DNA from 3 places in the Acidovorax radicis genome. Region 1 is predicted to be linked to each of the others. Evidence: predicted binding sites of a transcription regulator. Region 1 holds the regulator's gene; each other region holds the start of a gene.
What was found. The regulator FliA, encoded in region 1, starts transcription of late flagellar genes. The targets are predictions, from matches to a motif close to CTAAAGTTTNNNNNNNNNNNGCCGNTA.
Positions count from the first base shown of each region.

Region 2: a site for FliA is predicted at 959-985, ahead of KI609_RS16015 (DUF5610 domain-containing protein). Genes of this name have one in related genera too.
Region 3: a site for FliA is predicted at 936-962, ahead of KI609_RS12745 (YjfB family protein). Genes of this name have one in related genera too.

Region 1 is NZ_CP075184.1:4,391,582-4,393,847, forward strand. It holds gene KI609_RS20090 (hypothetical protein) at 1-612, shown strand, start outside; gene KI609_RS20095 (RNA polymerase sigma factor FliA) at 617-1,333, shown strand; gene KI609_RS20100 (hypothetical protein) at 1,425-1,799, opposite strand; gene flgM (flagellar biosynthesis anti-sigma factor FlgM) at 1,858-2,178, opposite strand.
Region 2 is NZ_CP075184.1:3,500,184-3,502,449, forward strand. It holds gene tolA (cell envelope integrity protein TolA) at 1-508, shown strand, start outside; gene KI609_RS16015 (DUF5610 domain-containing protein) at 1,029-1,724, shown strand; gene acnB (bifunctional aconitate hydratase 2/2-methylisocitrate dehydratase) at 1,856-2,266, opposite strand, start outside.
Region 3 is NZ_CP075184.1:2,797,687-2,799,952, forward strand. It holds gene KI609_RS12740 (dihydrolipoyl dehydrogenase) at 1-826, shown strand, start outside; gene KI609_RS12745 (YjfB family protein) at 989-1,204, shown strand; gene KI609_RS12750 (NAD(P)/FAD-dependent oxidoreductase) at 1,263-2,266, opposite strand, start outside.

The DNA of each region.
Region 1 (2,266 bases):
ACCGAAGAAAGCCCGGGGCTCTTCCATCTCATGCAACAGACCCCGTGGGACGAGGGCGCACACCTGAACACAGGGGCCGCCGCATCGTCTCTGGCCGTGATTCCCGCAGCCCGCGGCCTCCAGTACCTCAGCCGAAACGCGGGCCGCGCTCATGCATCCCCGCTCGAAGGCCTGCTGCCCTGCTTTCGAACCTATGGGCTCGTGGTGTTGCATGCGCCAGCCGCCACGTTGGGGCCATTGTTGACGCACACGGCAACCATCCCGTTGGTGGTGATGGGCCGAGGCTCTGCGGGTGTCTTGACCAGCTACAAGAGCCTCAAGCAGATAGCGCTTCACACTGGTTTGCCTTGCATGGTGGCCGCGCTGCTTCAGGGGAACACAGCGTCGGAGCGCCGCAGGGCGCAGTTTGGGTTGCAAACCCTGCAGTCGTGTGCGGAGCGGCATTTGGGAGCCCCCGTGCGCACCACGACGATCGCAACCCAGAATCCCCAGGATCTGCAGCGCCTGGCCTTGCAACTCCTGGAGAATGCGGGCACGATGGACGAGGCGCTGACTGCGCCACCGCCCAGCAACATGACAGGAACACCTGCCCATTTTGTCCGGAGCCACTGATCTGATGTACACCGCCAAAGGCCAGCTTGATCGCGATGCCATGATTCGCCAGCACCTCCCGCTGGTCAGAAGAATTGCGCACCACATGATCGCCAAGCTGCCTCCCAATGTTGAGCTGGATGACCTGATCCAGGTAGGCATGATGGGCTTGGCAGAAGCGCTTTCGCGCTATGAAGCCGCGCAAGGCGTGCAGTTTGAGACCTTTGCCACCCAGCGCATCCGGGGCGCCATGCTGGACGAGCTGCGCGAAGGCGACTGGATGTCGCGCAGCTCCCGCAAAAGCCAGAAGGACATTGAGCAGGCCGTCAACCGACTGGAACAAAAGCTCGGGAGAAGCGCCCTGGAGTCAGAGATCGCCGCTGAAATGGGGATGACCCTGGTGGACTACCAGTCGCTGCTGGGCAAGGTTCGCGGTACCCAACTGGTGTATCTTGAGGACATGACGCGGGGCAATGAAGACGATGATGGTTTTCTGGACCGCCATGTGGCCGATAGCGATGCAGACCCGGTGGAGTTACTGCGGGACCATCGCCTCAAAGCGTCGTTAGTCAATGCCATCAAGGGCCTGCCGGAGCGCGAGCAGTACATCATGGGTATGTACTACGAACATGACATGAATCTCAAAGAGATCGCAGCGGTGCTGGGTGTCACAGAATCCAGGGTGTGCCAACTGCATAGCCAGTCCATCGCTCGCCTGCGCGCCAAGATGCGGGCGCATTGAGCGCTTACAGCACACATCACCAGCCCGCCCCCCTTTTTTCTTTTCATGCGCTCAGCACGTTGGGGCGACTGAACGCGCAGCACCCCGGCTATCAGCCCGCCGAGCGATAGATACGGGCGACACCGGGTTTGGCGGCACGCGCACCCAGACCATTGCTGTAAGTAGATGCCGGGTCTGCCGGAGGTAGCAATCCCGCGACTTGGCGGTCTGTTGTCACGGAAAGGCGGGCGAGACTCTCACGGTGCACCACCAGCATCGCGCCGACAGCATCCAACCGCTTTTGTATCGACGACGGCAGGGGCATGCCGCGTGTCGCAGACTGCTCCAGCACGCGAGCAAACTGCGCCGCAGCATCGCGCAGCGCCGTACTGTTTTTTTCCAGGGAGGAGGGGTCTGCCGCGAGAAGCGCAGCAGAAACTTTTTCGATCAGCTGCTCAACAGCTGTGAGGGATTCTTCCAGCAACATGGCCCATTGTGCGACGGATCATGTCAGCTGCAAAGACATATCAACTGAACAACTGAAATCAACCCCGCGAACGGGACAGAATCTCCTGCGCATTGGACAGCATCCGATCAGCGACCGCTTCTGCGTCCACAGAAAATTCGCCCTTCTCAATAGCCGTGCGAACCGACTTGACTTTGCTGGCATCAAAATCGCCTGTAGTGCGGCTGGATGGGCTGAGTGCTCGTGCAGCCATAGAGACCGTGACCGGCACACCGGCGGCTGACTTCGCCACAGCATCTTTGGCAGCCCCTTCAGCAGCAACCGCAGGGCTTTTGGCTTGCTTGGCAAGCCCTGCCTGCGCCAACGCGCCCGGGAGTTCCGGTTTTTGACCAATCTTCATCGCTCTCTCCACCACCCCGTTCGATGTGGGGCACAGTAGCAATGTTTTCGACTCATTTCGCCGGGACTTTAGCCATTTATTGCCTTGA
Region 2 (2,266 bases), 890 kb from region 1:
GCAGGAGCAGCACGAAAAGCAGCTGGCCGAACAGAAAAAGGCCGAGCAGGAAAAGCTGGAGAAGCAGAAAAAACTGGCCGAAGACAAGCGCAAAGCCGAAGAAGCCGCCAAGCGCAAGGCCGAGGCCAACGACAAGCAACTGGCCAAGTTGCGCGAAGACAATATGCGCCGCATGCAAGGGCTGGCCGGTGCCACGGGCGGCGAGACAGCCACTGGCAACGCGCAGCGCAGTGCGGGCCCATCGGGCAGCTATGGCGGCAAAGTGGCCGCCAAGGTCAAACCGAACATTGTGTATCCCGATGCGATTTCGGGCAACCCGCGCGCAGAGGTGGAAGTCAAGCTGTCGCCGGACGGCACCATCGTGGGCAAACGCTTGGTGCAAGCGAGTGGCAACAAGGCCTGGGACGATGCCGTGCTACGTGCGCTCGACAAGACCGAAACGCTGCCCCGCGATGTGGATGGACGCGTGCCCTCGTCACTCGTGATTGGCTTCCGACCGCAGGATTGATGCAGGCAGGGCCGCTGTGACCCGAATGCCGCCAATGCCACGCCGTTCACAGCGTGTTGGCGTGTTGGACAGTGGGCCTGAATACGTCACCGCCAAAGAACGTCAGGACACCGTCGGCCATCGGCGGCCATCTGCAAATATCATTCAAATCGAGCTCTAGTGCCTATCCTATAAGCGCCAGAAGCTATCTTTTAAATAGCATTCAAAGCCACTCCGCCCTTCTAGCCTCTTCGCTCAAGGGCAGGCCACCGGCTTCATGCAGCGCCGGGTTTCAAATCCTTCAAGCCAAGCCACCCCGCGCCACACCTACGGACGCCAGCGAGACTGCCCCTGGGGCTGCAAGCCAGTGCTCGTGGCAATGGTCAGTCACCGCACCCATCGCGGCCCATACCAGGTCGGCGCTTCAACCCGCCTCTAAAGCCTGAAAAAACTGTCTTTTACCCACTATATTCAACTTTTTCGGCCTGTTGGTCGATAACTAGAGGGAAAGCAACCCTTGCAACATCACCCGGAGATCAGCATGGTCACGCCTTCTATGGGATTCCCCCGCACTGCCACACCGGCAGCCGCCAACCCCACCAGCACTGTGGCCCCGTCCGTGAACAGTGCGTCGTCGGCCCAAGAGGTGAAAGGGACGAAGGAGGGGCAAGGGGCGGCGCAGAGGGCCCAGTCACCCACGTCAGCCAACAACACCTCGGCCAGTGACCTGCGCAGCCAGCAGAACGCACAAATCCTGCAAGCGTCGATGGATGTATCCATCCAGTCGGGCAATTCGTCGCTGACCTTGCTGTACCGCACAGCCATTGACCGCATCAATGAATTTCTGACCGCTGAGTTGGGGCCGAATGCCATTGGCACCGCCGACGCGCCAGACGCAAGCCCCGAGGCAACGGCGGGCCGCATTCTGTCTTTGTCTACCGCTTTCTATGACGCGTTTGCAGCGCAGCTTCAAAACAAGGGCAAGGACCCCGACGCGCTGGCGAAGGATTTTGTCGGTCTGATCCGTGGCGGCTTTGAACGCGGTTTTGGCGAAGCCAAAGATATCCTGAGCGGCTTGAACGTATTGGGAGCAGACAGCCCCATCGAACAAGGCATCAACAAGACTTATGCGCTGGTCATGAAGGGGTTCGACGATTTTCTAGCGAGCAAATTGACGCCCAAACCTGCAGAGGACAAGTCGCCACCAAAAGACAACAAAGACAGCCCTGCGACCTGATGCCCCAGGGGCATTTGGCGCCCGCCCAGGACCCAGCACGCGCGAATCAAGGGTGTCGGCGCCTCATCCCGGGCGCTGCCGATCATAAAAAAACCCGCCGAAGCGGGTTTTTAATTCGGATCACCGAAGCTTCAGGCAGCAACGCCCTTGGCAATCTCTGCGTACTCTTCGATCTGGTCGAAGTTCAGGTACTTGTAGATCGAGGCCCCATCCTTGTTCACGATGCCCATGGCGTCGTGGTACTCGGCCACCGTGGGGATCTTGCCCAGCTTGGACGCGATGGCGGCCAGCTCGGCAGAGGCCAGGAACACGTTGGTGTTCTTGCCCAGGCGGTTGGGGAAGTTGCGGGTGGATGTCGACACCACGGTAGCGCCTTCGCGCACCTGTGCTTGGTTGCCCATGCACAGTGAGCAGCCGGGCATTTCGGTGCGGGCACCAGCAGCGCCAAAGTTGGCGTAGTGGCCTTCCTTGATCAGCTCGCTCTCGTCCATCTTGGTCGGTGGTGCCACCCACAGCTTGACGGGGATGTCACGGCTGCCGCC
Region 3 (2,266 bases), 1.6 Mb from region 1:
CAGTGATTCGCTGGCGGGCCTTGCCGATTCGCAGCTCAACGCCAAAATGGCAGCGCTGCTCAAGACCGAAATGGTGTTGCACATCGGCGCCCCCGCCCAGTTGCGAGAAGTGCCCGGAGGCATTGAAGTGAGCAGCGGACCGAACCGCGTGGTGGTGGACCAGGTGATTGCGGCCATGGGGCGGGTCCCCAACATTGAATACCTGGGCCTGGAGACCTTGGGCGTGCCGCTCGACAAACACGGCCTGCCCACGGTCGACCCATCAACGCTGCAAGTGGGCGATCTACCTGTTTTTTTGGCGGGCGACGCCACCACCCACGCGCCCCTGCTGCATGAAGCGGCTGATGAAGGACATATTGCCGGCACCAATGCCATGGCGCATGCACCCACCAGCTTCAAGCGCCGCACGCCGCTGTCCATCGTGTTTTCAAGTCCGACCATTGCATCGGTCGGTCAACGGTTTGACGACCTGGACAAGGCGCACACCATCACGGGTGCGGCCTCCTTTCACGACCAGGGCCGGGCACGAGCGGCCCTGCGCAACCACGGCGGCCTGCGCATCTATGCCGACCAGACCACGGGGCGCTTGCTGGGCGCACAGTTGTGTGCGCCAGCGGGCGAACACATGGCGCACCTGCTGGCACTTGCCATTGGGCAAAAGCTCACCGTCGATGAGATGCTGCGCATGCCGTTTTATCACCCAACGCTTGAAGAAGGCCTGCGCACAGCGTTGCGCGACGCCGCCCGACAACTGCACAAAGTGGGGCACACACCGCCATCAGACCTTGCTACCTGCGAAGACCTTGGTGTACCCGCACTGGACTGAGATGCGCCTGTGGGCCCTTCCCTCGCCCCGCAGCACACGCGGATGCCCCCTGTCGGGACAAGGGGCGTCGGCTGGTGGGCACCAAGACGCAGCCCAAGTTGTAAAACCGCTCAACTTACTGGGGCGCATGCCGATAACCAAGCACCGCATCAAGGAGTCCCCATGGACGTCGCCCTCACCAACAGCATCGTGAACACCGCCACCAGCCTGGCTTCTGCCAAGACATCTGACGCGCTCAACGTTCTGGTTCTGAAAAAGGCGCTGGATATGCAGGCCGCATCGGCCGCCACCCTGATTGACGCCATGCAGCAATCCATGCCCCAGCCCACTCTGGCCACATCGGGCGCATTGGGCACGCAGGTCAACACCTTCGCCTGACCGCGCGCTGCCAAGGGCGGCAGGGGCACAAAGCCCCTGCTGCCTGCACAAGCCGTTCTTACCTCAGCCGCGCAGGCGACAGCCCCTGCAGCACCACGCCCTCGCTCACCAGAGCCTCAGCCAGCGGCTCGCCGCGCAATAGCTGCCGCGCCAGCAACGAAGCGCCCGCCGCGCTCTGAATCCCATAACCGCCTTGCCCTGCCAGCCAGAAGAAGCCGGGCACATGGTTGTCCCAGCCGATCACCATGTCGCCATCGGGCACAAACGAGCGCAGCCCGGCCCAAGTGTGTGACGGGCGGCGAATCTGGAAGGTGGTCATTTCCTCGATGTGATAGATGCCGGTGGCCACGTCCAGCTCTTCGGGCACCACGTCGTGCGGGTGGGTAGGGTCGGCATTGGCCGGTGAGCCGAGCAACTGGCCCGCGTCGGGTTTGAAGTAAAAGCTTTCGTCGATGCCGATCACCGCAGGCCAGTGGGTGGCGTCCATGCCCTCGGGCACCGCAAAGGTAAAGGCGGTACGGCGGCGTGGCTCCAGCCCGATGGGCGGCACACCCGCCAGACCCGCCACAACGTCGGCCCAGGCGCCTGCCGCGTTGACGATGGTCTTGGCTTGCAACTCGCGGCCATCGGCCAAGGTAACCAACCAAAGATCAGCCCGGCGCTGCAAAGCCGTCACCTCCGCATTCGTCAGCACCTGGCCGCCGCGCTGGCGCAAGCCGCGCAGGTAGCCTTGGTGTAGCGCGTTCACATCAATATCGGCGGCTTCGGGCTCGCTCATGCCTGCAGCCACGGCCTCGGACTTCAGGCACGGCAGCTGGGCCAGCAGTGCGCCCTGCTCCACCCATTCCACATTGGGAGAGATGGCATGGGCTTGCGCATAGGCCTGTTTCAGCATGTCGAGCTGGTCAGGCCCCGCCACATAGACCACGCCCCGGGGCGAGAGGATGGGGTCAGCCCCAAACTCGGGCGGCGGTGCGTCATAAAACGTGCGGCTCGCCCGCGTCAGCGCCTGGATGTTGGGCGTGCCGTAGGTGGCCATGTACAACGCTGCCGAGCGGCCCG